Regions from separate parts of the Arthrobacter sp. Dra40 genome, predicted to be linked through region 2. Evidence: riboswitches for the same ligand, from Rfam matches in the RefSeq annotation. Region 2 holds a riboswitch; the other holds the start of a gene.
What was found. A riboswitch is a leader RNA that binds a small molecule or an ion and turns the genes downstream of it on or off. The one in region 2 is predicted to bind glycine.
Positions count from the first base shown of each region.

Region 1 (10,234 bases), on a different contig from region 2:
AGCCGTCCAGATCCGGAGGGGCCTAGTCTGGCCCCTCCGGACCAACCTACGGTGGAACCATGGCTGATGGACGCAGGACGGGAGGGCAGCCCGGCAACCCGCTGATGATGGGCGTGATCTTCGGAATCCTGCTTGGCGTGGTGATCTCATCGGTGACCGGCCAGTGGTGGTGGATTGCCATCGGCGTGGCCCTGGGCGCCGCGGTCAGCGGGGGCCGGGCCTCGGCCGTCAAGAGGGGGAGTGGGCGGGGCCCGGACGGCGAAAATCGGCACCCAGACAGCCGTTAGCAGACGGCGGAAACGGGCCCGGTGAATTGATTGGCCGGGCCGGTCCGGATTAGTTCTGCAGCCCCTATCAAGGGCAAAACTTCCGGTGCTACCGTGAGGGCTACTGATCAAGAAACCCGCATTTCCTATTCTCCCGGGAAGGTGATCATGATGGCCGAGCAGGTCAATACGACCCACGCAGCGAACAAGAAGTACGCCGAGTTGTACAAGAAGCCGGGGCCGTGGATTACGGTCTATGTTGATGCCAGCACCGGGACCGGGGAAACGCTCCGAGCGGGGGATGTGCTGCCGGACAGACTGCGTGAATCGCTCGAAAAGCAAGGCGCCGCGAAAGCGGATATTCAAGCCGTGATCGACGCCGTTTCCCCGGCCACCGGCGTGCCATCGCCGGTGAGCCGCTACGTGCTGGTCCGCGGGGGCGAGGCAGAGGTCAACGAGGTGCTTCCGGGCGCGATGTCAGGGCCCGAACTCGTCGAGGCCGGCCCGATTCCGGACCTTGTGCCGTTGTTGAAGGCGCGCGGTGAGGACTTCCCGTATGTTGTGGCAGAGGTTGGCCGGGACGGCGGTGAAGTCCACTTGCAGTACGCGCGCCGAAACGGTGTGGCGGAAACGAGGACGGTGGAAGGCGACCGGGAGAACCTCACCAAGATCCCCGGCGGCGGGTGGTCGCAGGGCCGCTACCAGCACCGCACCGAAGAAATTTGGCGCAAGAACGCCGATGAGATCGCCGCCGAAATCGATCGCGTGGTGCAGGCCAGCAAGGCGCGGCTGCTGATCATCGCGGGCGATATCCGGGCCCGTGAGCTGGTGGTCGAGCAGCTCTCCGAAGCCAGCCGCGCGATCGAATCCACTTTCGAATCGCACACCCGCACCGGCGGCGCCGACAAGGAAGCGCTCCGGGCCGAGATCGCCGCCCGGGTGGCGCACGTCTGGACCGAACAGCGCAAAGCCATCCTGAACCGGCTGGCCAACCAGACCGGACAGGCCCATCCGGAGTGGACCGTGGGCTTGGGCGAGTGCATCCGTGCGCTGCAGCAGGCGCAAGTGGGCACGCTGATCATGAACGACAACGCTCTGGCCGATCACCACGTGAATGTGCTGAACCAAGAACCCTGGATCGCCACGGCCGGCGAGCAACCGGTCAACGGCGAACTGCTGGCCAAGATTCCCGCACCGGCGGCGCTGGTTCGGGCCGCGGCGCTGACCGACGCCCGGGTGACCATGGTGCCGAAAGGTGCATTGCCGGGAGGAAAGAACATTGCGGCGTTGCTCCGCTGGCCCACCGGCCCGGACGTGCCGCGAGGCTAGAGCCGGCGGCCAACGCTAGAGCGCGTTGGCCCTGAAGCCGCCCAAGGCCAGCGCCACGGGCACCGCGGCCGCGGCCGCGCCGGCGTGCGGGCGGCAGGCCGACGGGTAGGGCAGGGGCGGCCGGACCTCCAGCGCGGGCTGGCCGCTGAAGAGTTCCGGCAGCCGGTAATCGAAACCCTCGGCGGCATCGAGCAGGCCTGCGGCCAATTGCGCGGCCTCCTCCTGGAAACCGATGCGCAGCAGCCCCATCACAATCCACGCCGTGTCCTGGCTCCAGACCGCTCCCGCACGGCGGCGGGTGGGCCAGTACCCCGGGTTCGCCGTGGACAGCGTGCGGATGCCATAGCCGGTGAACAACGCGCGGTCCATCAGCCGGCCGGCCACGGTCCGGGTTTCCTCGGCGTCCAGCAGCCCGGTGCCCAGCAGATGCCCCATGCCGGACCCGACGCCGTCCACCTGCTGGTTCCGGTCGTCGAGTGCCATCGCCGGATAAGGCCCGGCGTCGTCCGAACACCAGAACCGGTGGCGGAAGTTATTCGCCAGCCTCGACGCGTAGTCCCGCCACTCGTTGCCGGCATCGGCCTCGCCGAAGTAGTCCAGCAGCACCGATGCCGCGCGGGCCCCTTCGTAGGCATAGGCCTGCAGGTCGGCCGGCGCAACGGTTCCGGTTGCCGTCCTGCCATCCAGATAGCGGTAGGCGCCGCGAACGTCCCCGGCGCCCTGGTGCCCGGGTCCCTGGAGGGGCGGGATCGGCATCTTGATGAAGCCGTCGCCGTCGGGGTCCGAGTGACGCCGCAGCCAATCCAAGGCTGCCTCCAGCTGGGGCAGCAGGCCGCGGACGGCCTCCTCGGGCATGCCGGAATGCCAGGCGTCGTGCAGCAGGACGATCCAGAGCAGCGTGGCATCCGGTGACCCGTAGATGACCGGGGGAAGCTCGCGCACCGGGGCGTCCACGGCCATCGATAGCCGGCGCTGCCGCACCTCCTGGACCATGAGGCCGGGCTGTTCGCCGGTATCCTCCCTCTCCACCGCGCCCTGCCACCGGGCCACCGCACGCAGCGTGCCCTCCGCGACGGCGGAATCGATCGGCAGCAGCAGCCGGGCGGCCGCCAGCGACTCCCCGCCGTACAGCGTCAGGAACCACGGGGCGCCGGCGGCCAGGAAGACGTCGGCCGGGGCATCCCGCCCTGCCATCCGCAGGCTGTTGAGGTCGGTCAGGGAGCGGCTCATCAGCCGCTGCAGCCGGGAGTCGCCCGTTACCGAGGGCGTGCGCAGCACCGGTGCCGATGCGGCAGTGAGGGGAGCCCCGGCGTCGTCGTAATCGATACTCCAAGAAAGCACGACGACGGTGCCCGGCTTGAGCAGCGCCGTCCACTCCAGCCGGATCAAGCTGCCGTCGAAACCGGCTTCGGCGCCCTCGGCCGTCAGCGCGGCGCGCGTACCGTCACGCCAGCTCCAGCGGGCCTCGCCGGGCGCCACCGAACCGGCCTCGCCGGCCGCCCCCGCACGCACCTGTTCCAGCGGGATGGCATCGGCTACGAGATCAACCCGGACCTGAAGTTCCAACTCATCCTGGAGCGCGGAGGTAAAAGTCAACGCTTCGCCCAGCCGGCCGCCTTCCACCGCGCGGGAGCGGTTGAGGGTGACCAGCGGGTCCGTCCCCTCCGCTGCGGTTTGGAGGAAGGAGAGGAAGTCCGCCCGGCCGGCGGACCGCGATTGCGTGGAGATCCATTCCGGCTCCTGGCCGTTGACCGTCAGCAGGCAGCGGGCCAGGACCCGGTCGTCCCCGAAGTACACGCCCTGCGCACCAAGTCCCCGAATCTGTCCGTGGGGTTCGCTCCATGCCTGGAGCGGAGCCGCAAAAACTCCGGTGAGGTCATGGACATACGGCTGGCGGTAGACCATGAACTCATCTTGGCAGTATCGGCTGCCGCGGAACAGTCTTTTGCCCGCAGCCAGTTGGCCGGCATACTTCAGCCGCCGGCGCCTCCGGCCACAGCGTCCTGCCCGCCCGGCGACCAGGAAAGATGGATTTCTACGCCGCTCTCCGTCTCCTCGACGACCAAGCAGAGGTCTTCGCCGTACAGTTCGTCATGCGCTGCAGCGTCGCTTTCGCTCTGCTCCACCAGGTCGGTCAGCGCGGCGGCCATGGCCCGGCCCCAGTCGTGGGGGTTCTTGCTGTTGGCGGTGGCAGAGGCCTTATAGGTGGCGTTCACGTTGATCCGAGCACCATACATGGCGTTCAACCGGCACCTCCTGACTGCACGATGAGAACCTGCCGCACGACGCTGTGCCGCAGGTCTCATTAGAGTAACCAGCGACCTGACCCCGATCCACCTTTTCACGTACATTACTTCTATGTGACGACAGTCATAATCATAGTCGGTAGGAGATCTTCATGATGGGCAGCGAGGCCGATCGGGCGAACGTGGGCGAGGCGGTCCAAGGGGTGCGGGACGAGATCCTGTCCGGCGGGCTGGCACCCGGCACCACGGTGACCGTGTCCGGGCTGGCCAAGCATTTTGGCACCGAAGATGAGCTGATGCACGAGGCCGTCGCGGCCCTCGCGGAAGAAGGCCTGATCGAAGCCGCCGGACATGAACACCACATCGCCACCCTCGGCCGGCAGCAGGTTGTGCAGCTCCTCGATGTGATGGGCGTCGTGTTGGTGGCACTGTTCGAACGGGCTGCCCCGCGATTGTCAGCCGGCGAGATCGACAGAATGGCGACGTTGGTGGACGAGCTGCGGACCGCCCTCCAGCACGACGACATGCTGGCGTCCCACCGCGCCAATGGCGAACTGGTGGGCATCATCCTTCAGGCAGGCGACCATCAGGAACTGCGGGAAGTGAACACCCACGTGCTCGGCCGTTCGCTGGCCCGGCTGCACCTCTTCCAACATGCCGTCGCCTATCCCATCTGGACCGACGGTTGGGACGAGACCGTGCAGTACTTGCAGCGCGGCCAGCCCGAGGCTGCCGTGGAAAGGCTGCGCCGGACCTTCTGGATCCTCGCCGAGGAGCTGGCGCCGGAGAGTTCGTAGCCGGTCTGCGGGTCTGTCGGGAGCCAGCGCCGTGACGGGATAAGGTGAAACCCGGCCGGATCCATCCGGCCGTCCCGCCCGGCCGTTCGACCCCTGGACCAAGCTTGACCTCGCCCGCACAACAGACCGCCGATACCCGACCGCGTTCCGAGGATCGCTCCCGCCCCAGCCACGGCCCGGCACCCCGGAAGCCGGCCCCGTTTACTGGCCGCTTGACCGTCCTTGCCGGCATCCTCTTGCTCGCGCTGAGCCTGCGGCTGGCCGTCTCCGGCGTCTCACCGGTGCTGGCGGAAATTGCCGCGGAGCTGCCGTTCGGCACCGCCTCCACCGGGGTGCTGGGCATGTTGCCCACCGCCGCCTTTGCCGCCGCCGGGTTTGCCGTGCCGGTGCTGATGCGGCGGCTCGGGTTGGAAGCCCTGCTGCTGGTGGCCATCATCATGGCCGCGGTCGGCCAGCTTGGCCGGGCGATGGCCTCCGATGTGCCGTCGTTCCTGGTCCTGTCCGGGCTGACCATGGCCGGCTACGGCATTGGCAACATCCTCCTGCCGCCGCTGGTGAAGCGCTATTTTCCCGACCGGATCGGCCTCATCACCGCGCTGTACGTGACGCTGCTGGCGGTGAGCACCGCGTTCAGCCCGCTGCTGGCCGTGCCGCTTGAGCAGGCCGCGGGCTGGCGTTTCTCGATCGGGGTCTGGGCGGCCGTGAGCGTGGCGGCCCTGGTGCCGTGGCTGGTGACTGCGTGGACGGAACATTCCCGGCGGAAGATCTCCCGCCTGGTGCTGCAGCCCTACCGGCCCGGCGGCCTGGAGCCCCTGGAGCCGGATCACGGCGACGGCACCCGGCCGCCGATGCACCATGCCCTGGCCGCGGCGGGCGTGGGCGGAGCGGGTGCATCGTCGGCGGCAGGCCCGACCGGTCCCGCACCGGGCGCTGGCGCGCCAGCCACAGCGACAGCTGTAGCCACAACCACCAGCACGACGGCGGTGCGCGTCTGGCGTTCGCCGCTCGCCTGGGGCCTGGCCCTGGTGTTCGCCGGCACCTCGTCCAATACCTTTGCCATGTTCACCTGGCTGCCGCCGCTGCTGGTGGACAGCGGAATGTTGCCGCCGATGGCGGGCACCATGCTGGCCTACTACGCCATCCTGGCCCTGCCGACCAGCCTGCTGGTGCCGCTGATTGCGGCGCGGCTGCGCAATCCGCTGGGCCTGGGCCTGCTCTTCATCGGCTTCTACGCCGCCGGATACGCCGGCCTGCTGCTGTCGCCGTCGTTCGGCACCTGGCTCTGGATCACCCTGGCCGGTTTGGGCCAAGGTACGTTCGCCCTGGCCCTGCTGCTGGTCAACCTCCGGACCCGAACCACGGCCGGCGCCGGGGCGCTGTCCGGGTTCGCGCAGGGGATCGGCTACACCGTCGCCTGCGCCGGCCCGCTGGCCTTCGGACTGCTGCGCGACGTCAGCGGCGACTGGGGCGCTTCCTTCGGCCTGTTGGGCGCCGCACTGCTTCTCCTGGCGGTGGGGCTGGTCATCGTCGGGCGGCCCCGCTATCTGGAGGATTCGGCCCGGGACTGAAGCGGCTGGCCGTTTCCCCGGCCGGCCCGGCGCCGGTAGGCTGACGCAAAGTCCGCCACGAGGAGGCGCCATGAAGTTCAACGACCTGCTGGCCGATGCCTACGGACGGATCCAGGAACGGGTCCACAACGTGCTGGAAGGTCTCGACGCCGACCAGTTAGCTGCCCGGCCGGGCGGCGACAGCAACTCGATCGCGTGGCTCGTCTGGCATCTGACTCGCATCCAGGACGACCATATTGCCGACGTCGCCGGCACCCAGCAGTACTGGCTTGCCGGCTGGTCGGAGCGGTTCGACCTGCCGCTGGCCGAGAAGGACCATGGCTACGGCCACACGCCCGACCAAGTGGCGGCCGTCCGGGTGGAATCGCCCGACTTGCTGCGCGACTATTACGACGACGTGCACGCGGGCACGCTGGCCTATCTGGCCGGGCTCACCGAGGACGACCTGGACCGGATTGTTGATGTCCGCTGGGAGCCGCACGTGAAGCTGGGCGTCCGGCTGGTGAGCGTCATGGACGACTGCATGGAGCACATCGGCCAGGCCGCCTACGTCAAGGGCATGCTGGCCCGCGGGGAAGTCTAGCGGGCTGGCTCTGGGCTCCGTCGCCGGCTCCGGAACGGTCACCACCTTGTTGCCTGCCAGCGGCTGGACTACCATTCAAGGAGTTAGAAACAACTGCATACAGCCTTCGACATGCGGCGGGAGAGTCCTGCTGAGCAACTAGGTCAGCAGGCGCCGTAGGAGCAATACCTCCCCAGGAATCTCTCAGGCCCCTGTACCGCCGCGGAGAGGCAACTCTGGAAAGCAGCCGGACCGATACTGGACCGGCTCACCGACGGTGCAAGCAGGAATCGGCCCCCGGGCCGTCCGCCTGCGGAATCTCTCAGGTTCAGTCACAGAGCGGGGAGGAACCCTTCACTACCGGTATGGCCACCCCATGCCGGGGATCAACTGGAGTTCCTCAATGACGGCTAAAGCCAACCTCGCCACCCGGCCCGGCAGCACTTCCTTCGCAGACCGCCACATCGGCCCGCGCCGGAACGACGCGGAAGCCATGCTCAAGCAGTTGGGCTACGCAAGCATCGACGATCTGGTGGACGCTGCTGTGCCCGCAGACATCCGCCAGCAGGAACCGCTGGCCCTACCCGCCGCCCGCAGCGAGGCCCAGGTCTTGGGCGACCTGCGCGCCTTGGCCGCCAAGAACGTGACGGCCGTGCAGATGATCGGCCAGGGCTACTACGACACCATCACTCCGGCCGTGATCCGCCGCAATGTGGTGGAGGATCCGGCCTGGTACACCGCCTACACCCCGTACCAGCCGGAAATCTCGCAGGGCCGGCTGGAGGCGCTGCTGAACTTCCAGACCATGGTGCAGGACCTCACCGCGCTGCCGATCGCCAACGCCTCGCTGCTGGACGAAGCCACCGCCGTGGCCGAAGCCGTGCTGCTGATGCGCCGCTCCAACAAGTCCAAAGCTGCCGGCAAGACCGTGCTGGACGCGGACCTGCTGCCGCAGACCATCGCCGTCGTCAAGGGCCGGGCCAAGGCACTGGACTTCGACGTTGAGGTGGCTGACCTCGCCGCCGGGCTGCCCGACGGTGACATCTCCGGCATCGTGCTGCAGCAGCCGGGCGCCTCCGGCCGCGTCTTCGACCACGCTCCCGTGATCGCGCAGGCCAAGGAACGCGGCGCCATGGTCACCGTGGCCGCAGACCTGCTGGCCCTGACCCTGATCACGCCTCCGGGCGAGCAGGGCGCGGACATCGCCGTCGGCAATACCCAGCGTTTCGGCGTCCCGCTCTTCTTCGGCGGTCCGCATGCCGCTTACATGGCCGTGCGCACGGGGCTTGAGCGCTCGCTGCCCGGCCGCCTGGTGGGGGTGTCCAAGGACGACGCCGGCCGCCCCGCCTACCGCCTGGCGCTGCAGACCCGGGAGCAGCACATCCGCCGCGAGAAGGCCACCTCCAACATCTGCACCGCGCAGGCGCTGCTTGCCGTCGTGGCCAGTATGTACGCGGTCTACCACGGCCCCGAGGGGCTGAAGGCGATTGCGCAGCACACCAACGAGGCCGCCCGCACCCTGGCCGGCGTAATCACCGGCGCCGGCTTCAGCCTGGTTGCCGACCAGTTCTTCGACACCCTCACGGTAAAGGCCCCGGGCAAGGCCGCGGAGATCGCCGCCGCCGCCGAGGCCAAGGGCGTGAACCTGCGCCGTATCGACGCCGACCACGTGGGCATCTCCACCGATGAAACGACGACGGCGGAGCACCTCGCCTTGGTCGCGGAGGCGTTCGGCGTGGAGGACACGGCCGACACGACCGCCGAAGCCGGCGCCGCTGGTTTCGAACTGCCGGAAGAGCTGCTGCGCAGCTCCTCCTACCTGGACCATCCGGTGTTCCACAGCTACCGCTCCGAGACCCGGATGCTGCGCTACCTGCGCCGGCTGTCCGACCGCGACCTGGCGCTGGACCGGACCATGATTCCGCTGGGCTCCTGCACCATGAAGCTGAACGCCACGGCGGAAATGGAAGCGATGACCTGGCCGGAATTCGCCTCCATCCACCCATTCGCGCCGGCCAGCCAGACCGCCGGCTGGCGCGAACTGATCGCCGACCTGGAGGAACGTCTCGCCGCGATCACCGGCTACGCGGGCGTCTCCATCCAGCCCAACGCCGGTTCGCAGGGCGAATACGCCGGCCTGCTCGCCATCCGCCGCTACCACTTGGCCAACGGCGACGACCAGCGCGATGTCTGCCTGATCCCCGCCTCCGCCCACGGCACCAACGCGGCCTCGGCCGTGCTGGCCGGCATGAAGGTTGTGGTGGTCGCCACGGCTCCGGACGGCACCATCGACCACGCCGACCTGCGCGCCAAGATCGACCAGCACGCAGAGGCGCTCTCCGCCATCATGATCACCTACCCGTCCACGCACGGGGTGTACGACGCCGACGTGCGCGACGTCTGCGACGCGGTACATGCCGCCGGCGGCCAGGTCTACATTGACGGCGCCAACCTCAACGCGCTGGTCGGGCTGGCCCAGCCGGGCAAGTTCGGCGGCGATGTCTCGCACCTGAACCTGCACAAGACCTTCTGCATCCCGCACGGCGGCGGGGGCCCCGGCGTCGGCCCGGTGGCCGTGGCCGAACACCTGGTGCCGTTCCTGCCCGGCAACGCTGCTCTCGCCGAGCATGAGGGCAAGGGCGTGCCGGTCTCCGCCACCGAGTACGGCTCGGCCGGCGTGCTGCCGATCTCCTGGGCCTACGTGGCCATGATGGGCGCCGAGGGGCTGACCGAGGCAACCAAGAGCGCGCTGCTGGCCGCCAACTACGTCGCGAAGCGGCTGAACGAGCACTTCCCGGTGCTCTACACGGGCAATGACGGACTGGTGGCGCACGAATGCATCCTGGACCTGCGCGAACTGACCGCCCGCTCCGGCGTGACCGCTGAAGATGTGGCCAAGCGCCTGATCGACTACGGCTTCCACGCCCCCACCCTGTCCTTCCCGGTGGCCGGCACCCTGATGGTGGAACCCACCGAGTCCGAGGACCTGGAAGAGATCGAGCGGTTCATCGACGCGATGATCTCCATCCGCGGCGAAATCGACCAGGTGCTCAACGGCGACTTCCCGCTGGTGAACAGCCCGCTGCGGCTGGCCCCGCACACCACCGCCGCCGTGATCAGCTCCGACTGGGACCGCCCCTACACCCGCGAACAGGCAGCCTTCCCGGTGCCTGCCCTGCAGGTGGACAAGTACTTCGCTCCGGTCGGACGTATCGACGGCGCCGCCGGCGACCGCCACCTGATCTGCAGCTGCCCGCCGCCCGAAGCTTTCGAGAACTAGGAAAGGTCTGCACCCTTTGACTACCGAGACCACCACCACGCCCCGGCACACCGCGCTCTACGAGGAACACGAGCGACTGGGTGCTTCCTTCACCGACTTCGGCGGCTGGATGATGCCGCTGAAGTACAGCAGTGAACTGGCCGAGCACCATGCCGTGCGCAACAGCGCCGGACTGTTCGACCTCTC
Region 1 covers NZ_JBNHHB010000045.1:3,014-13,247, forward strand. Annotated here, with positions in the region: gene AC5RWT_RS17870 (TerC family protein) at 1-1, shown strand, start outside; gene AC5RWT_RS17875 (hypothetical protein) at 60-287, shown strand; gene AC5RWT_RS17880 (baeRF2 domain-containing protein) at 438-1,595, shown strand; gene AC5RWT_RS17885 (glycogen debranching N-terminal domain-containing protein) at 1,611-3,500, opposite strand; gene AC5RWT_RS17890 (hypothetical protein) at 3,569-3,841, opposite strand; gene AC5RWT_RS17895 (FCD domain-containing protein) at 3,994-4,638, shown strand; gene AC5RWT_RS17900 (MFS transporter) at 4,851-6,206, shown strand; gene AC5RWT_RS17905 (mycothiol transferase) at 6,277-6,789, shown strand; glycine riboswitch at 6,897-6,998, shown strand; gene gcvP (aminomethyl-transferring glycine dehydrogenase) at 7,172-10,048, shown strand; gene gcvT (glycine cleavage system aminomethyltransferase GcvT) at 10,065-10,234, shown strand, end outside.
Region 1: linked by a shared signal. The riboswitch ahead of gcvP (aminomethyl-transferring glycine dehydrogenase) and the one ahead of gcvP (aminomethyl-transferring glycine dehydrogenase) in region 2 are both predicted to bind glycine.

Region 2 (10,234 bases):
ACGGCGGTTCCACCCAGGTGCACCTCGGAGCCGGGCCGCGCATCGACGACGTTCACCTCGCGTCGCTGAAGGCAGCGCTGTTCACAGGCGGTGAGTTGGAGATTGTTGACCCGGGCGAGTCCGAGGACTTTGGGCCGGACTGGCTGACTCCGGAAGCCCTGGTGGATTTCGGCCGGCGCGAGCCCACGCAGCCGTGGACCTGGGCGGGGCCGGAGCGGGAAGCAACCGGCCGCACCTGGGGCGGGTGCCTGGAGGTCATCGATCAGCTGGCGATGGCTGATCGGCTGCCGCCCCGCAAGGCGCTCGAAGGATCGATCCTGCTGCTGGAGTCGAGTGAGGAGCTGCCTCCTGCCGTGTGGGTCAAGAGGTGGCTCCGGGCGTTGGGGGAAAGGGGCATCCTTTCAGCGGTTGCGGGAGTCATGGTTGCGCGGCCGCCGGTGAGCAGCCACGACAAGGTCCCGCCAGCAGACGAGCGGTCCGCGCTTCGGGACGCGCAACGCGATGCTGTCCTTGCCGAGATGAGGCGCTACAACGATCAGGCCGTGGTCTGCATCGGAGTCCCGTTCGGCCACACCCGGCCACAATGGATTGTGCCCTACGGCGGCACCCTGCGGCTGGATGGCCGGAAGCGAACCGTCACCGCGGACTACAGCTAACACCTCATGGACGGGCCCCTGACGAGGGACGGCGCTGTCACCGCCGGTTGTGACCTTGAGGAAACCTGTTCCACGCAACGGCACGGGTCGGTAGGCTGGCGCAAAAGTCGACCACGAGGAGGCGCCGTGAAAGTCAATGAGCTGCTGGCCGATGCCTACGGCCGGATCCAGGAACGTGTGCATGCAGTGCTGCAGGGGCTGGATGCCGGGCAAATGGCCGCCCGGCCAGGCGGCGACAGCAACTCAATCGCCTGGCTGGTATGGCATCTGACGCGCATCCAGGACGACCACATTGCCGACGTGGCCGGCACTGACCAGTACTGGCTGACCGGCTGGGCCGAACGGTTCGACCTGCCGCTGCCCAGGAAAGACCATGGCTACGGCCACACACCCGAGCAGGTCGCTGCCGTTCGGGTGGAATCGGCCGACCTGCTGCGCGGCTATTACGACGACGTCCATGCCGGCACCCTGAAATATCTGGCAGGACTGACAGAAGAGGACCTGGACCGGATTGTCGATACGCGGTGGGACCCGCACGTCAGTCTGGGTGTCCGGCTGGTCAGTGTCCTGGACGACTGCCTGGAGCACATCGGCCAGGCTGCCTACGTGAAAGGCATGCTCGCCCGCGCCGAGGCGTAGCGGCAACGGCCGCCGGTGACCGTGCTGCGGGAGTCGCCGCCTTGTTGCCCGCCAGCGGCTCGACTACCATCAAGGAGATAGAAACAACTGCATAAGCCTTCGACATGCGGCGGGAGAGTCCTGCTGAGCACTAGGTCAGCAGGCGCCGTAGGAGCAATACCTCCCCAGGAATCTCTCAGGCCCCTGTACCGCCGCGGAGAGGCAACTCTGGAAAGTAGCCGGACCGTCCGCGGACCGACTCACCGACGGTGCAAGCAGGAAGCGGCCCTGGGCCGAAGCCTGCGGAATCTCTCAGGTTCAGCCACAGAGCGGGGAGGAACCCTTCACTACCGGTACGGCCATGCCGTGCCGGGGATCAACGGAGTTCCTCAATGACGGCTAAATCCAACATCGGCACCCGGCCCGGCAGCGCTTCCTTCACCGACCGCCACATCGGTCCGCGCCGGAACGACGCGGAAACCATGCTCAAGCAGCTGGGTTACGGCAGCATCGACGACCTGGTGGACGCGGCGGTGCCCGCCGACATCCGCCAGCAGGAACCGCTGGCCCTGCCCGCCGCCCGCAGCGAGTCCCAGGTGCTGGGGGATCTGCGTGCCCTCGCCGGGAAGAACGTAACGGCCGTGCAGATGATCGGCCAGGGCTACTACGACACCATCACTCCGGCCGTCATCCGCCGCAATGTGGTGGAGAACCCGGCCTGGTACACCGCCTACACCCCGTACCAGCCGGAAATCTCGCAGGGCCGGTTGGAGGCGCTGCTGAACTTCCAGACCATGGTCCAGGACCTCACCGGGCTGCCAATCGCCAATGCCTCGCTGCTGGACGAAGCCACCGCCGTAGCCGAAGCCGTCCTGTTGATGCGCCGGTCCAACAAGTCCAAGTCCGCCGGCAAGACCGTGCTGGACGCGGACCTGCTGCCGCAGACCATCGCCGTCGTCAAGGGCCGGGCCCAGGCACTGGACTTCGACGTGGAAGTGGCAGACCTTTCCGCCGGGCTCCCCGACGGCGACATCTCGGGCATTGTGCTGCAGCAGCCGGGAGCCTCCGGCCGCGTGGTCGACCACGCCCCGGTGATCGCCCAGGCCAAGGAACGCGGCGCCCTGGTCACCGTGGCCGCCGACCTGCTGGCCCTGACCCTGATCACCCCGCCGGGCGAGCAAGGTGCGGACATCGCCGTCGGCAATACGCAGCGTTTCGGTGTGCCGCTGTTCTTCGGCGGCCCGCACGCGGCCTACATGGCCGTGCGCAAGGGCCTGGAGCGCTCGCTGCCCGGCCGTCTGGTGGGCGTCTCCAAGGACGACGCCGGCCGCCCCGCCTACCGTCTGGCTTTGCAGACCCGCGAGCAGCACATCCGCCGCGAGAAGGCCACCTCCAACATCTGCACCGCGCAGGCGCTGCTGGCCGTCGTCGCCAGCATGTACGCCGTCTACCACGGCCCGGAGGGGCTGAAGGCGATTGCGCAGCATGCCAACGAGGCCGCCCGCACCCTGGCCGGCGTGCTCACCGGTGCCGGCTTTACCCTTGCCGCGGACCGGTTCTTCGACACCCTCACGGTGAAGGCTCCCGGCAAGGCCGCGGAGATCGCCGCCGCCGCGGAGGCCAAGGGCGTGAACCTGCGCCGCATTGACGCCGACCACGTGGGCATTTCCGCTGATGAAACAACGACGGCGGAGCACCTCGCCCTGGTTGCCGAGGCCTTCGGTGTGGAGGACGCCGCCGGCAAGACCGCCGAAACCGCCGGAAACACCGGCTTCGAGCTGCCGGATGACCTGCTCCGCAGTTCGTCCTACATGGACCATCCTGTGTTCCACAGCCACCGCTCCGAAACCCAGATGCTGCGCTACCTGCGCCGGCTGTCCGACCGCGACCTGGCGCTGGACCGGACCATGATTCCGTTGGGTTCGTGCACCATGAAGCTGAACGCGACGGCGGAAATGGAGGCGATGACCTGGCCCGAATTCGCCTCCATCCACCCGTTCGCCCCGGCTAGCCAGACCGCCGGCTGGCGCGAACTGATCGCCGATCTGGAAGAACGCCTCGCGGCGATCACCGGTTATGCCGGCGTCTCCATCCAGCCCAATGCAGGTTCGCAGGGCGAATACGCGGGCCTGCTCGCCATCCGGCGCTACCACCTGGCCAATGGCGACGACAAGCGTGACGTCTGCCTGATCCCCGCCTCCGCGCACGGCACCAACGCTGCCTCGGCGGTACTGGCCGGCATGAAAGTTGTGGTGGTCGCCACGGCTCCGGACGGCACCATCGACCACGCGGACCTGCGCGCCAAGATCGACCAGCACGCGGACGCGCTCTCGGCCATTATGATCACCTACCCCTCAACGCACGGGGTGTACGACGCCGATGTGCGCGATGTCTGCGAGGCGGTCCATGCGGCCGGCGGGCAGGTCTACATCGACGGGGCCAACCTCAATGCGCTGGTAGGACTCGCGCAGCCGGGCAAGTTCGGCGGCGACGTCTCCCACCTGAACCTGCACAAGACCTTCTGCATCCCGCACGGCGGCGGCGGCCCCGGCGTCGGGCCGGTAGCGGTGGCCGAACACCTGGTTCCGTTCCTGCCGGGCAACGCCGCGCTGGCCGAACACGAGGGCAAGGGCGTGCCGGTCTCGGCCACCGAGTACGGCTCGGCCGGCGTACTGCCGATCTCCTGGGCTTACGTGGCCATGATGGGCGCCGAAGGCCTGACCGAGGCAACGAAGAGTGCCCTGCTGGCCGCCAACTACGTCGCCAAGCGGCTGAACGAGCACTTCCCGGTGCTCTACACGGGCAACGACGGACTGGTCGCACACGAGTGCATCCTGGACCTGCGCGAACTCACCGCGAAGTCCGGCGTGACCGCCGAAGACGTGGCTAAGCGCCTGATCGACTACGGCTTCCACGCGCCCACGCTGTCCTTCCCCGTGGCCGGCACCTTGATGGTGGAGCCGACCGAGTCCGAGGACCTGGGGGAGATTGAGCGGTTCATCGACGCGATGGTCGCCATCCGCGGCGAAATCGACCAGGTGATCAACGGGGAATTCCCGCTGGAGAGCAGCCCGCTCCGGCTGGCCCCGCACACCGCCGCGGCCGTCATCAGCTCCGACTGGGACCGCCCCTACACCCGCGAACAGGCGGCCTTCCCGGTCCACGGCCTGCAGGTGGACAAGTACTTCGCCCCGGTCGGACGGATCGACGGCGCCGCCGGCGACCGCAATCTGATCTGCAGCTGCCCGCCGCCCGAAGCCTTCGAGAACTAGGAAAGGGTCAGTACTCCGTGACTACCGAGACCACCACCATGCCCCGGCACACCGCGCTCTACGAAGAACACGAGCGGCTGGGCGCCTCCTTCACCGACTTCGGCGGCTGGATGATGCCGCTGAAGTACAGCAGCGAACTGGCCGAGCACCACGCCGTGCGCAACAGCGCCGGCCTGTTCGACCTCTCGCACATGGGCGAAGTCTGGGTCACCGGCCCGGAAGCCGGGAAGTTCCTGGACTACGCACTCGTCGGCAAGCTCTCCGCCGTCACCGAGGGCCGGGCTAAGTATTCGCTGATCTGCACTGCAGATGGCGGAATCATTGACGACCTGATCGTCTACCGGCGCCCTGCCGTCCAGAACGGGGACCGCTTCCTGGTGGTGCCCAATGCCGGCAACGCCCCGACGGTCGCCGCGGAACTCGCCGCACGCGCCGAAGGCTTTGACGTCACGGTGGAGGACGCCACGGCCGAGACGTCGCTGGTAGCAGTCCAGGGCCCCAAGTCCGTGGAGATCCTGCTCCAACTGGTGCCCGCCAACCAGCACGCCACGGTGCAGGACATGAAGTACTACGCCGCCGACGAGGTGGACTTCACCGTTTCCGGCGCGCCGCTGAAGCTGCTGCTGGCCCGGACCGGCTACACCGGCGAGGACGGGTTCGAGATCTACGTCCCGAACACCAACGCCGCCTCGCTCTGGAATGCCTTGCTGGAAGCCGGGAAGAGCGCCGACCTGCTGCCGGCAGGGCTGGCCTGCCGCGACTCGCTCCGGCTGGAAGCGGGCATGCCGCTCTACGGCAACGAGCTCACGATGCAGACCAGTCCCTTCGATGCCGGCCTGGGCGGCGTGGTGGCGCTGAAGAAGGACGGCGACTTTGTGGGCCGCGAGGCCCTCGAGGCGCAGAAGGAAAAGGGCTCACCCCGCAAGCTTGTGGGGCTCAAGGGAGCCGGTCGGCGCGCCGGCCGCTCCCACTACCCGGTGCTGAAAGACGGCCGGACCATCGGCGAAGTCACCTCCGGACAGCCCAGTCCGACGCTCGGCTACCCGGTGGCGCTGGCCTATGTTGACGTGGAGTACGCCGAACCCGGAACACGGGTGGACGTTGACCTGCGCGGCAAACCGGAGCCGTTCGACGTGGTCGAGCTGCCCTTCTACCGGCGGGGCAGGTAACCGCTGAGCGGCGGAGAAGAACCGCGGCACTGCGGGCCCGTTGTGCCTGACCATTGCCTGATACGGAAAGGGATGACATGGCTGTAGGCGTTTTCGATCTTTTCTCCGTGGGCATCGGCCCCTCCAGCTCGCACACGGTGGGCCCCATGCGGGCTGCCTCCGTGTTCGTGCGGGAGGTGGCTGACGCCGGCCTGCTGGACCGGGTAGACGACCTGCGCGTGGACCTGTACGGGTCGCTCGCTGCCACCGGCCGGGGGCACGGCACGTTCACCGCCGTGCTGCTGGGGCTGGAAGGCTTTGAACCGGAACAAATCCTGCCGGCGCAGGTCGAAGAGCGGCTGGCGGACATCGCCGACTCCGGCCGGCTGCAACTGGGGGCCGAACTGCCCGGCGCCACCGCCCGGCCGCTCGACTACGGCGTGCAGGATATGGTGCTGCACCCGCTCACGGTGCTGCCCCGGCACACCAACGGCATGACGTTCCAAGTGCTGGAATCAACCGGCGACGGCGAGGCCCGCCTTCTGCACGAAGCCACCTTCTTCTCCGTCGGCGGCGGCTTCATTGTCCGCGGCGGGGAGGAGCAGGCCGCCCGGGAGGAACTGGAGTCCTCCAAGCAGCAGTTGCCCTATCCGTTCCGCACCGCGGCCGAGTTGCTCGAGCACTGTCGCAACACCGGACTGGGCATCAGCGACATCATGATGCTCAACGAAGAAGTTTCACGCCCGCGCGAAGAAATCGAGGCCGGACTCGTGCACATCTTCGACGTGATGGAGGAGTGCAAGGACTCCGCGATCCGCCGGGAGGGCGACCTGCCCGGCGGACTCAATGTCCGCCGTCGTGCCCCCGCCTGGCACGAGCGGCTTCGCAAGGAGGACCCGGACCGGGACCACAAGTACTGGCAGGAATGGGTGAACCTCGTGGCGCTGGCGGTGAACGAGGAAAACGCCTCGGGCGGGCGGGTGGTTACCGCGCCCACCAACGGGGCCGCCGGAATCATCCCCGCCGTGCTGTTCTACGCCACGCACTACGCACCGGGCATGGAGCACGCCACCCGAGAGGACAAGGAGCAGGTGGTGGTCAGGTTCCTGCTGACCGCCGGCGCCGTCGGGGTCCTCTACAAGGAGCAGGCCTCCATTTCCGGTGCCGAGGTTGGCTGCCAGGGCGAAGTCGGTTCGGCGTCGTCCATGGCTGCCGCGGGGCTGGCCGAAATCCTCGGCGGAACCCCCGCCCAGGTCGAGAACGCGGCCGAAATCGCGATGGAACACAATCTGGGGCTCACCTGCGACCCCATCGGCGGGCTGGTGCAGATCCCGTGCATCGAACGCAACGCCATCGGCGCGGCCAAGGCCGTAAACGCGGCCAAGATGGCGATGATGGGCGACGGCACCCACCGGGTGTCGCTGGACCAGGTGATCGTGACCATGCGCGAAACCGGGCGCGACATGAGCGACAAATACAAGGAAACCGCCACCGGCGGCCTCGCGGTCAACGTCGTGGAGTGCTAGGACGCCAGGTCTTCGACGGCCTGGGCCGGCCGGGCGGGCTCCGGGACTAGGGACGGGCGCCGCGGCGGCATCGGCGGCCGGCGCGGGACCGTGGGCTTCCGCGCGCCCGGCAGGCAGGCGGGAGCTCCTGGCCCGCCCGGCTGCGTGAAAGATACTGGCCGCGCCTGCTGCGCCTGCTGCGCCTGCTGCGCCTGCTGCGGCACGTCCGGCCGGCGTCCGGCGGCGACACATGGCTCTTTGGCGCCTGAACCGTGCCGGATGGCACCCGCCCGGAGCCGTCCCGCCCCCGAGCGGAGCCGCCCGGCCCCCGTCCCGAGCCGTCCGGCCCCTGAGCGGAGCTTTTCGGCACCGGACGTGGCGCCGCCACCAATGCGGCTGGCAGCCGGACCCACTGTGCGGCCCAGCTCCTGGACCCGCCGTGCGGCAGCGCGCCATGGCAGCGCGGAAATCGCCCGGGCGACAGCCCGGATGGCCGCGAAAAGCCGGTTTGCTGCCGGCCGGCGCCCGTCCGCTGCGGGCCGATTGAGTGCCATCAGGACGCCTGCGAGCAGGCCGACCGGGATGGACACCAGCACGGCGACGGCACCGGCGTACATGGCCAGGAAAAGCTTGGTGGGGGAGTCGAACATTCCCGCGACAAATGCTGCCGCTCCCAGCAGCAGCCAGAGCCAGAACACTACAACGCCAATCAATGTGGTGCGGGCCCTGCGGTAGGTACGGGGCGACCGCCCGCGCACTGTGTGCTTCGCCGCCTCCACCGTTTCCTACTCCCCAACAACAGCCCCGCGAGCCGGGGCACTTGAGCACATTGTAGGTCGCCGCCCGAGCGGGAACGGGCAGGGCACGCCGATGGTCCGGGCCGGCGCGATTGCCGCACGACCGGCGACTGCCTCACGCCAAGGGTTCAGCTGCGTAAGGGCCGGTGCTAGTCTGGCCGCAGGCCGGCCCGAACGATGCGGGCGCAGGATGCACCAGGACCACTGAATCACTGTCGCCAACAGAGAGGGAGCCTGGACTATGTCCACTTCAGCGACGCCTCACATACTCATTCTGGGCGGCGGCTACGTCGGCCTTTACACCGCGTGGGGGATCCGCAAGCGGCTGGCGCCGACTGAAGCACGGATTACCGTGGTGGAGCCCAACTCCTACATGACGTACCAGCCGTTGTTGCCGGAAGTAGGCGGCGGGGAGATCGAACCGCGGATCGTCACCGTCAACCTGCGCAGGGCGCTAAAGAACGTGGACATCGTCCGCGGCAAGCTCGTGTCCCTGGATGTGCAGGCCAGGAACGCGCGGCTGCATGAGATCGGTGGCGATGACTTCTCGGTGGACTACGACCACGTCGTGTTTGCCCTCGGCGCCGTCACCCGGACTTTCCCCACGCCGGGGCTTCAGGAGCACGGCATTGGGTTCAAGACGGTGGAAGAGGCGATCTACTGCCGGGACAAGGTGCTGGACAATGTGGCGCTGGCCGCCGGCACCAGCGACCCGGACGAGCGGGCCAAAGCGCTGACCTTCGTGGTGGTCGGCGGCGGCTATACCGGCGTGGAAGCCCTCACCGAGCTGAGCGACCTGTCCAAGCTCGCCGTGGACGCGCATCCGGAGCTGGACCGGTCCCAACTGCGCTGGGTGCTGATCGAGGCACTCGACCGTGTGGCCCCCGAGGTCGGGCCGGCCCTCTCGGAGTGGACCTTGGGCCAGCTGCGTCAGCGCGGCATCGATGTGCGGCTGAAGACCACCATGCCCTCCTGCGAGGACTCCGTGGCCGAGCTCAGCACCGGCGAACGCATTCCCGCCGGCCTGATCATTTGGACGGCAGGGATGAAGCCCAACCCGGTCCTGGATGACACCAACGTTCCGCGCGGCCCGAAGGGGCACGTCAACGCGAACGCGCGGCTGCAGGTCATCGACGATGCCGGCCAAGTGGTGCAAGGCGCCTGGGCCGCGGGCGACTGCGCGCAGGTTCCGGACCTGGCCGCGGAGAAGCAACCGGCCTATTGCCCGCCCAACGCCCAGCACGCGGTTCGCCAGGCGAAACTGCTGGCCCAAAACGTCGTCAACGCCGTGCACGGCCACGGACCGGCCGAATACAGGCACAAATCGCTCGGCACGGTGGCCACTTACGGGGTCGGCCGAGGCGCGGCCAAGATCTTCGGCTTCGACCTCAAGGGAAAGCCCGCATGGTACGCCGCCATGGGCTACCACGGGTTGGCGCTGCCGACCTGGATTCACAAATGGCGCCTGCTGGCAGGCTGGAGCCCGCTGGTCTTCGGCGATCGGGACATTACGTCCATGGGTGCGGTCCAGCAGCCGCGACGCGCTTTCGTCGAAGCGCATGCCGACACGCAGAAGGGCAGGAAGTAGACCCCGGCTGCAAAGCACGGCCCTGGGCCAGTGAGCCCCGGGGCCCTCAGGGGTCCCCTAAGTTCCCCTGGGATCACCGCCGCCGAACCGCACGTTCCCAGTATTAACGTGCCGGTCCGTGCGCCGTAGCGGCGGCCGTCACCGAAAGTGCCGCCGCACGTGAGCCAGCTCTCCATTGTTACGGCGGCTGACCCTTCTGCTGCGATGCCTGCGCCGGAAGACGGTACCCGGGAGTACCCTGCTGGACGGAGCCCAATCCGGGCAGCAAGGAGTGCAGCATGTCCACACGGCCCAGCGGCGCACTCCTCTTTGTCCTCACCTGCGCGATGGGCGTCGGCCCGCTGCTGAACTACGGGCTGAGCACCGTCAGCCCGCTTGTCATCCAGGACCTGGACATCAGCGAGGGCCAGTTCGGGCTGTTGGCCACGGCCATTTTCGCCAGCGCCGCGGTCTGCAGCATGTGGCTGGGCAAGCTCAGTGACCGGATTTCCAACCGTGCGCAGCTGGTGCTGATCTTCGCCGGCACGGCCGTTGCCCTGCTGGTCGCCGCACTGTCCCACCACTATTTGGTCCTGATCGTCGCAGCGCTGCTGGCCGGACCCGCACAGGCCATCTCCAACCCGACCACCAACCGGATCATCATGACGCAG
Region 2 covers NZ_JBNHHB010000025.1:3,776-14,009, reverse strand. Annotated here, with positions in the region: gene AC5RWT_RS13150 (S66 family peptidase) at 1-656, shown strand, start outside; gene AC5RWT_RS13145 (mycothiol transferase) at 783-1,295, shown strand; glycine riboswitch at 1,396-1,496, shown strand; glycine riboswitch at 1,497-1,612, shown strand; gene gcvP (aminomethyl-transferring glycine dehydrogenase) at 1,667-4,546, shown strand; gene gcvT (glycine cleavage system aminomethyltransferase GcvT) at 4,585-5,715, shown strand; gene AC5RWT_RS13130 (L-serine ammonia-lyase) at 5,793-7,220, shown strand; gene AC5RWT_RS13125 (hypothetical protein) at 7,217-7,978, opposite strand; gene AC5RWT_RS13120 (NAD(P)/FAD-dependent oxidoreductase) at 8,238-9,584, shown strand; gene AC5RWT_RS13115 (MFS transporter) at 9,863-10,234, shown strand, end outside.